DNA from 2 places in the Streptomyces sp. NPDC058257 genome. Region 1 is predicted to be linked to the other one. Evidence: riboswitches for the same ligand, from Rfam matches in the RefSeq annotation. Region 1 holds a riboswitch; the other holds the start of a gene.
What was found. Region 1 has a riboswitch for cobalamin ahead of ACFVXC_RS28320 (cobalamin biosynthesis protein). Riboswitches for the same ligand answer to the same signal wherever they lie in the genome.
Positions count from the first base shown of each region.

Region 2: it holds a riboswitch for cobalamin, as region 1 does, so the genes downstream of both, ACFVXC_RS26815 (ABC transporter substrate-binding protein) here and ACFVXC_RS28320 (cobalamin biosynthesis protein) in region 1, are expected to answer to the same signal.

Region 1 covers NZ_JBHVXJ010000013.1:173,414-177,616, reverse strand. Annotated here, with positions in the region: gene ACFVXC_RS28330 (anion permease) at 1-982, shown strand, start outside; gene ACFVXC_RS28325 (hypothetical protein) at 995-1,240, shown strand; cobalamin riboswitch at 1,347-1,490, shown strand; gene ACFVXC_RS28320 (cobalamin biosynthesis protein) at 1,612-2,550, shown strand; gene ACFVXC_RS28315 (cobyric acid synthase) at 2,550-4,118, shown strand; gene ACFVXC_RS28310 (putative cobaltochelatase) at 4,165-4,203, shown strand, end outside.
Region 2 covers NZ_JBHVXJ010000012.1:114,471-118,673, reverse strand. Annotated here, with positions in the region: gene ACFVXC_RS26820 (FecCD family ABC transporter permease) at 1-832, opposite strand, end outside; gene ACFVXC_RS26815 (ABC transporter substrate-binding protein) at 979-2,019, opposite strand; cobalamin riboswitch at 2,085-2,271, opposite strand; gene ACFVXC_RS26810 (VOC family protein) at 2,341-2,835, opposite strand; gene ACFVXC_RS26805 (helix-turn-helix domain-containing protein) at 2,841-3,707, opposite strand; gene ACFVXC_RS26800 (haloacid dehalogenase-like hydrolase) at 3,944-4,203, shown strand, end outside.

The sequences.
Region 1 (4,203 bases):
CCTGCCCTCCAGTTCCTCCCACGCGCTCTTCGGCGGCCTCATCGGCGCCGCGGTCATGTCAATGGGCTGGTCGTCGATCAACGGCGGCACCGTCGTCACCAAGATCCTGCTCCCCGCGATCGCCGCGCCCCTCGTCGCCGGCATCGCGGCGACGCTGGCCACGCGCCTGACGTACCGCATCGGGCGCAACACCGACACCAAGGCGACCGCCAAGGGCTACCGCACCGGTCAGATCGCCTCCGCGGGCCTCGTCTCGCTGGCGCACGGCACGAACGACGCGCAGAAGACGATGGGCATCATCACGCTCGCCCTGATCACCGGCGGCGTCCTGAACCCGGGCGCCAACCCCCCGATGTGGGTCATCGTCTCGGCCGGCATCGCCATCGCCCTCGGCACCTACCTCGGTGGCTGGCGCATCATCCGCACGATGGGCAAGGGTCTGACGGACCTCGCGCCGCAGCAGGGCTTCGCCGCCCAGACCAGCGCCGCGACCGCGATCCTGGCCTCCTCGCACATCGGCTTCTCGCTCTCCACCACCCAGGTCTGCTCGGGCGCCGTGATGGGCGCGGGCCTCGGCCGCAAGGGCGGTGTGGTCCGCTGGTCCACGGCGACGCGCATGTTCGTCGCCTGGGGCCTCACGCTCCCGGCCGCCGGTCTGGTCGGCGCGGGCGCCGAGTTCCTCACCAAGCAGGGTCCCTGGGGCGTCGCGGCGACCGCCGCGCTCCTGGTGACCGGCGCCGCCGTCATCTGGGCGCTGTCCCGGCGCGACGCCGTCGACCACACGAACGTCGCCGACGACGAGATCGGCGGCTCTCCGGCCGCCGAGCCCGCCGGTGTCGTGACCACCGCGATCGCCGCCGTCACGCCGCCGCCCACCGGCTCGGCCGTGACGACCTCGGACGTCGACCTCGTCAAGGCCACCATCCCGGCCCCGCCCCCGACCGGCACCGTGGCGGACCCCGCCCGGCCCGCCACGGTGTAAGGACAAGTCAGCATGAACATCGACTGGGCAGCTCTCGGCTCCGTGTTCGGAGTCAGCCTCGCGGTGACGGTGGCCCTGGTGGGCCTGTTCACCCTCGGCATCGTCGGCCTCTCCAAGCGCGAGGCGGCGACGTCCGGCGCCACTTCGACCGCTGCCACCGCGGGCGGGCCCCCGGTGGCGGCGCGCACGGGCGCGTACGTGTGCTTCGCGCTCTGCGCGGCGGCGGTGGCGTACGGGATCTATCTGATCGTCGCCTGACGATCGCAGCTCCGGGTGGGGCGCGGGACGCTTCGGCGTCCCGCACCCCACCTCTGTCTGTGGGCCTCGGCACACTCTCCCGCCCCAGGTCAACGGCAAGTTGACGGGCGTTCGCGGGCGTGGTGGACTGCCGGAGCCATTACGGCGGCAGAAGAGGAAGCCGGTGCGAATCCGGCGCGGTCCCGCCACTGTCATCGAGGAGACGACTCCTCGGAAGCCAGGAACTCTCGCCGCCGATCTCGTCGAATCAGGGCGCGGACACCCTGAGTGAGGACATATCGCCATGTGCGGCCGCCCGTTGCCGGTCTCTGTGCCCCTGCCTGTCCAGGCCGGGCCCCTCGCTCCCCTCCGCGCCACGGCCGGCTGAAGCCATGCGTGCCGATCGCGACTTCGCGTACGGCGCCGCCGCCGGCCTCCTCGGTGATCTGTTCCTCGGCGATCCTCGCCGCGGGCATCCGGTCGCCGCGTTCGGCCGGGCCGCGGGAGCCGTCGAGCGTGTGCTGTGGCGTGACCACCGCGGGTGGGGCGCCCTGCATGCCGTGGTGTGCGCCGGGGGCGCGGCCGGTGCCGCCGCCCTCGTCTCTTCCCTTGTACGTGACTCACGCCCCGCATCCCTCGCGCTGACCGCCGCCACCACCTGGGCCGTGGTCGGCGGGACCTCCCTTGGCCGCGAGGCGCGGGCCGTCGGCGGTGCGCTCGCCGCCGGGGACATCGAGGTGGCCAGGGAGCGCCTTCCGCATCTGTGCGGGCGGGATCCGCAGGCGCTCGACGCCGATGGCATCGCGCGGGCCGTGGTCGAGTCCGTCGCCGAGAACACGTCCGACGCGGTCGTCGGCGCCCTGGTGTGGGGCGCGCTCGGCGGGGTTCCCGGGCTTGTCGCCTTCCGGGCCGTGAACACGCTCGACGCCATGGTCGGGCACAAGTCGGTGAAGTACCGGAGGTACGGGTGGGCCTCCGCGCGGCTCGACGACGTTCTGGGGTGGCCCGGGGCCCGGCTCACCGCGGTGCTCGCGGCTGCCGCCGGTGACGCACCACGAGGAGCCCTGAAGGCCTGGCACGCGGACGCGGGCAAGCATCCGAGCCCCAACGCGGGGCCCGTCGAGACCGCCTTCGCGGGGGCGTTGGGGGTACGGCTCGGGGGGACCCTCTCGTACGGAGGCCGGGTCGAGCACCGGCCTGTCCTGAACGGGGACGGGCGGGACGTCGAAGTCGCCGACATCGAGCGGGCCGTGAAGCTTTCGCGACGGGTGGGGCTGCTTGCCCTGGGGGTCGCGGCCGTGGTGAGCACTATGCGGAAAGGCAGGGCCTGATGAGTGGTGGGCTGCTCGTTGCCGGGACCACGTCCGACGCGGGGAAGAGCGTGATCACCGCCGGGATCTGCCGGTGGCTGGCCCGCGAGGGCGTCTCCGTCGCGCCCTTCAAGGCGCAGAACATGTCCCTCAACTCCTTCGTCACACGCGAAGGCGCCGAGATCGGGCGGGCCCAGGCCATGCAGGCGCAGGCCGCCCGGGTCGAGCCGAGCGCGCTGATGAACCCCGTGCTGCTCAAGCCGGGCAGTGACCGCAGCAGCCAGGTCGTCCTCATGGGGAAGCCCGTGGGCGAGATGAGCGCGCGCGGGTTCTTCGGGGGGTCCGGGGGGTCGTCCCCCGGGGGAGGACTGCACGGTGGGCGCCAGGAACAGCTGCTCTCCACCGTCGTGGGATGCCTCGAAGAACTTCGGGGCAGCTATGACGCCGTGATCTGCGAAGGCGCGGGCAGTCCGGCCGAGATCAATCTGCGGCGTACGGACATCGTGAACATGGGGATCGCGCGGGCCGCCCGCTTCCCGGTCGTCGTGGTCGGCGACATCGACCGCGGCGGCGTCTTCGCCTCGTTCTTCGGTACGACCGCGCTACTCAGCGCCGAGGACCAGGAACTGGTCGCCGGTTATCTCGTCAACAAGTTCCGGGGCGACGTCTCGCTGCTCGAACCCGGGCTCGACATGCTGCACGGGCTCACCGGGCGGCGCACGTTCGGTGTGCTGCCCTTCCAGCACGGCCTCGGCATCGACGAGGAGGACGGCCTTCGGGTGTCCCTGCGGGGCGCCGTGCGGGAGTCCGTCGTCGCTCCCCCGGTCGGTGAGGACGTGCTGCGGGTCGCCGTCTGTGCCCTGCCGCTGATGTCGAACTTCACGGACGTGGACGCCCTGGCCGCCGAACCCGGCGTCGTGGTGCGGTTCGTGGACCGCGCCGACGAGCTGGTCGACGCCGATCTCGTGGTCGTACCGGGGACGCGCGGCACCGTCCGCGCCCTTCAGTGGCTGCGCGAGCGCGGTCTCGCGGACGCCATCGCGCGGCGCGCTGCCGAGGGGCGGCCCGTGCTCGGGATCTGCGGGGGCTTCCAGGTGCTCGGCGAGCACATCGAGGACGACGTCGAGTCGCGGGCAGGGGCCGTGGACGGGCTCGGCCTGCTGCCCGTGCGGGTGCGGTTCGCGCGCGAGAAGACCCTCGCGCGGCCGGTAGGTGAGGCGCTCGGCGAACCCGTCGAGGGGTACGAGATCCATCACGGCGTCGCCGAAGTCCTGGGCGGAGAGGCCTTCTTGGACGGCTGCCGCGTCGGCGAGGTGTGGGGCACGCACTGGCACGGCTCGCTGGAGAGCGACGCGTTCCGGCGCCGCTTCCTGGCCGAGGTCGCCCGCGCCGCCGGACGCCGCTTCGTGCCCGCGCCCGACACCAGCTTCGCCGCACTGCGCGAGGAGCAGCTCGACCTGCTCGGCGACCTGATCGAGCAGCATGCGGACACGGACGCGCTGCTCCGCCTGATCGAGACCGGCGCCCCGTCCGGCCTCCCCTTCATCGCACCCGGGGCGCCCGCACGACCGGCGGAGGGGGACGGGTGAGAGCCGCCGCCCCCTGCCCCGCCCTGAACCACGTAATGGAGGCCTTGTGAGTACCCCCTATCCGTTCACCGCCCTCGTCGGGCAG
Region 2 (4,203 bases), on a different contig from region 1:
CGGAGCCGACCAGGGCGCGGGCCGCGTGCGGCAGGACCAGGCCGACGAAGCCGATGGCACCCGCGCTGCTGACCAGCGCCGCCGTGAGCAGGGCCGTGGTGGAGAGCAGCAGGAGGCGGGTGCGGGCCACGTGGACTCCCAGCGTCGCCGCCGCGTCCTGGCCGAACACGAACGCGTCCAGGGTGCGGGCATGCGCCAGGCAGATCACGAGCGCGACGACGAGCACCGCCCCGCACAGCCAGACGTCCGTCCAGCCCACCCCGCTCAACGAGCCGAGCAGCCAGAACAGGACACCCCGCGTCGTCTCCGCGTCGCCCGCCGTAAGGATCACGAAGGAAGTGAGCGCGGAGAAGAGCTGCATCGCCGCCACCCCGGAAAGCACCACCCTGTCGGTGCTCCCGCCCAGGGTGTGGCTGAGCAGCAGGACGAGGGCGAACGAGCAGAGGGCCCCCACGAAAGCCCCCGCTGAGATCGACACCACTCCCCCGCCGACCCCCAGGACGACGATCGCGACCGCCCCCGTGGAAGCGCCCGAGGAGACACCGAGCACGAAGGGGTCGGCCAGCGGATTGCGCAGGAGGGACTGGAGGACCGTTCCGCACACCGCGAGGCCCGCGCCGCAGACCGCCGCGAGAAGCGTGCGCGGCATGCGCAGGTTCCAGACGATGCCGTCCCGGATCGGCGTCAGCGTCGCCTCGCCCCAGCCGAGGTGGGCCGCCACCGCCGACCACACGTCCGGTACGGAGATGTCGGCGGGGCCGATCGTGACGGCCACCGCCACGGAGAGGGCGAGGGCGGCGAATCCCGACGTCCAGAGCAGGACGCGGCGCACACCGCCCGCGACGCCGACACGGGAACCGACGCCAGCGCCGACACCGACACCGACACCGACACCGACACCGACACCGGAACGGGCACCGACACCGGAACGGGCACGGGAACGGGAACGGGCACGGGCGCCGAAACCGGCGCCGCCCCTCACTTGTCGAGCCCGAACTCGCGCAACGCGTCGGCGACTTGCTCCACGCCGTCCACCGTACGGATCGTCGGGTTCATGGCCTGGCCGCTCAGCAGCACGTACCGCTTCTTCTTCACCGCGGTCAGGTTCTTGGTGACCGGGTTGGACTCCAGGAACTCGATCTTCTTCTTCGCGCTCTCGGCCGTCTGCGACTTGCGGGTGAGGTCGCCGATGACCAGGACGTCCGGGTCGCGGTCCGCCACCGTCTCCCAGTTGATCTGGGGCCACTCCTCGCGGGTGTCGTCGAAGACGTTCTCCGTGCCGAGCTCGCGGGTGATGATGCCCGGCGCTCCGCAGCAGCCCGCGATGTAGGGGGCGTCGGAGTTGGCGAACCAGTAGAGGAGGGTCGTGTCGGACGCGTCGATCTCCTTCGTGGCCTTCGCCACCCGGCCCTTGAGCTCCGTGATCAGGCGTTCGCCGCGCTTCTCGACCCCGAAGGCCTTGGCCAGGTCCCGCACCTCGCCGTACACCGTGTCCATGGTCAGCGTCTTGACCCGCTTGCCGTCACCGTCGCCGCTGTTGTCCTTGCCCGCGCAGTCGGACGGTGAGACGTAGGCGGGTACGCCCAGTTCGGCGAACTTGGCGCGGTCCGCGACGCCGCCCTTGCTGACCGTCGCCAGGAAGGACGCGGTGACGAAGTCCGGTTCCTTGGCGAGGACCTTCTCGAAGGAGGGGTAGCTGTCGGCGATCCGGGGCACCTTGGCGTTGTCCTTCTCCAGGCCCTTGAGCACCGGGTCCGTCCAGGTCCCGGTGCCGACCATGCGGTCCGCGAGGCCGAGGGAGAGCAGGATCTCGGTGGAGCCCTGGTCGAGGGAGACCGCCCGCTGCGGCGGCGCCTTGATCTCCGCCTTCTTGCCGCAGGAGGTCAGGGTCAGTGGATAGCCGTCGGCCTTCTTGTCCGTGGTGGAGGAAGCAGGCGAGCCGCCGCAGGAGGTCAGAGTGACGACCAGAGCCGCACTGAGGAGGACGGGTATACGTACACGACGGGCTGTGGAGGACACACGATCCCTTGAGTCTCACGGCTCATACGCGGAGCCTGGCCTGCTTCGTCACCTCCGCCGCTCGGTGCGCGGGCGAAGGCGCCAGCAGGTCTTCGGACTCGGGGATCGGCCGGACGGGGCGCCTTCCCAGGCGTCCGTGGACGCCCAGTGGCCGTGGCCCCGCCCGTACCCCCTCACCGCTGCGCGTCAGTTCCGGATTCGCACCGGATTCCCTGGCCCTGGTGTGGGTCGACTGGCGTCCGCAAGCTATCACGCGAGGCCAGGACGCCCGTCAGAATGCCTGGTCAGGACACCCGTCAGAATGCCTGGTCAGAATGGCAGTCAGGACGCCTGGTCGGGCCTGGGTGCGCCGCGGTAGGTGCCGAAGGACCACTTGTTGCCCTCGGGGTCGGCGATCGCGAACTCCCGGCTGCCGTACGGCAGGTCCTCGATCTCGCGGATGATCTCCACTCCGGCGGCGCTGAGCCGCTGGTAGAGGTCGTCCACGTGATCGGTGACGACGTACGCCCCGAAGGTGCCCGGCTTCAGGCACCATTCCTGCGACTTCTCGTCGTACGAGCCGAGCATCACGGCGCCGCCCTCGGGCCAGTCGAGCTCGGCGTGGGCCACGCGGTCGCCGTCCTCGTAGACGGCGGTGCGCAGGAAGCCGACCGTGCCGACCAGGAAGTCGATCAGGGCGGGGGCGTCGTTGGCCTGGAGCGACGGCCAGACATCGGGGGCACGCCCGGCCGAAGCGGAGGCGGACCGGGGCTGGGGCTGGGACTGGGGCTGGGACTGGGGCTGGGACTGGGGCTGCTGCTTCTCGTTGGTGTCCATGAGTCCTACTCTTCGCCCCCGCCATGGCTCCCGGCTTGGATATTCCGGCACTCTTCGGCCAGCCAGCCGCTGGGGCTCACCCCGGTGTACTGCCGGAAGTCCCGTACCAGGTGGGAGTGGTCGTAATAGCCGCAGTCGGCGGCGACTCGGGCCAGGTCGGGGGCGCCGCCCGAGGCGACAGGGCGTACGACGGCGTCGCGGGCGCGCTGGAAGCGCATCAGACGGCCCGCCTGCTTGGGGCTCAGGCCCGTCTCGGCACGGAAGAGCGTGGTCAGGCGGCGTTCACTGAGCGCCACGTGCCGGGAGAGGCCGCGCAGGGTGCCGACGCCCCGGTGCCGGGCCAGCCAGGCCCAGGCCTCGGCGACCTCGGGCCGTACGGCTGCGTCCGCGTCGGCGTCGGCCACGCGCTGCCTCAGGTAGCCGGACAGGGAGGCGAATCGCTCCTCCCACCCACCCTGCTCGCACAGCAGCTCCCGTACGTCGACGGCGCGGCGCCCCATCACCTGCGCGCCGGACGTCACCAGGCCACCGGTCAGCTCCGAGGCCGGTACGCCGAACAGGGCGCGGGCGGCGAGCGGATGCACGGCGAGCTGGATGCCCGCCTCGTGCTCGGGCCGCACGACGTACGCCGGGGACTGGTGCAGGCCGCCCAGGACGATGTCCGTGCGGATGGCATCGGGGCCGACCGCCTGCTCGGGGCTGAGGCCGGTGGCGACGGGGCCGTCCAGCGAGAAGATCAGCGTCAGATACGGGGACGGCAGGCCGCGGTGCAGGCCGGGCCGCTCACCCGCCGTGCGGTAGCCGACGGCGGACACGACCATGCCGTCGAGCCGCGGAGCGGCCCGCACGAACTCGCGGGAGACGGTCTCCATGCACACCAGTATGCGATGAGCGCCGCTGGGAAGCAGGCCCGCGAGCGGGCCGGAGCGCACCTGAGCAAGCCCGAGCGGCCCGGCAGGTGTCCGATGCCACTACGTCACTACCCGCCCACGGCCGACCCATGCCCGTTCCGTCCGGTGATGTCGATCATGGGAATCCGCTGCCCCACCCCATACGATGACCCGCCGCTCCGGACGGGGCGCAGACCGCTCTCAGGGGGCACAGAACCATGGCAGTAAAGGCAAAGGAAAAGCTGGCCGTACTCGGCACGGCGGGCGCGCTCACCGCGGCCGTTCTCGCGGGCACGGCTCTCTGGCCGAGCACGGACGCGACGGCCGCGGACGCCTCGGCGAGAACCGCCGCGAAGACCTCCAAGGCCACGGCCGAGCTGAAGCACTGGCCCGAGCCGGTCGCGAAGAAGCTGGGCAAGGTCATCGCGAAGAACGAGCACAAGGGCGCGTACGCCGTCTTCGACGCGGACAACACGAC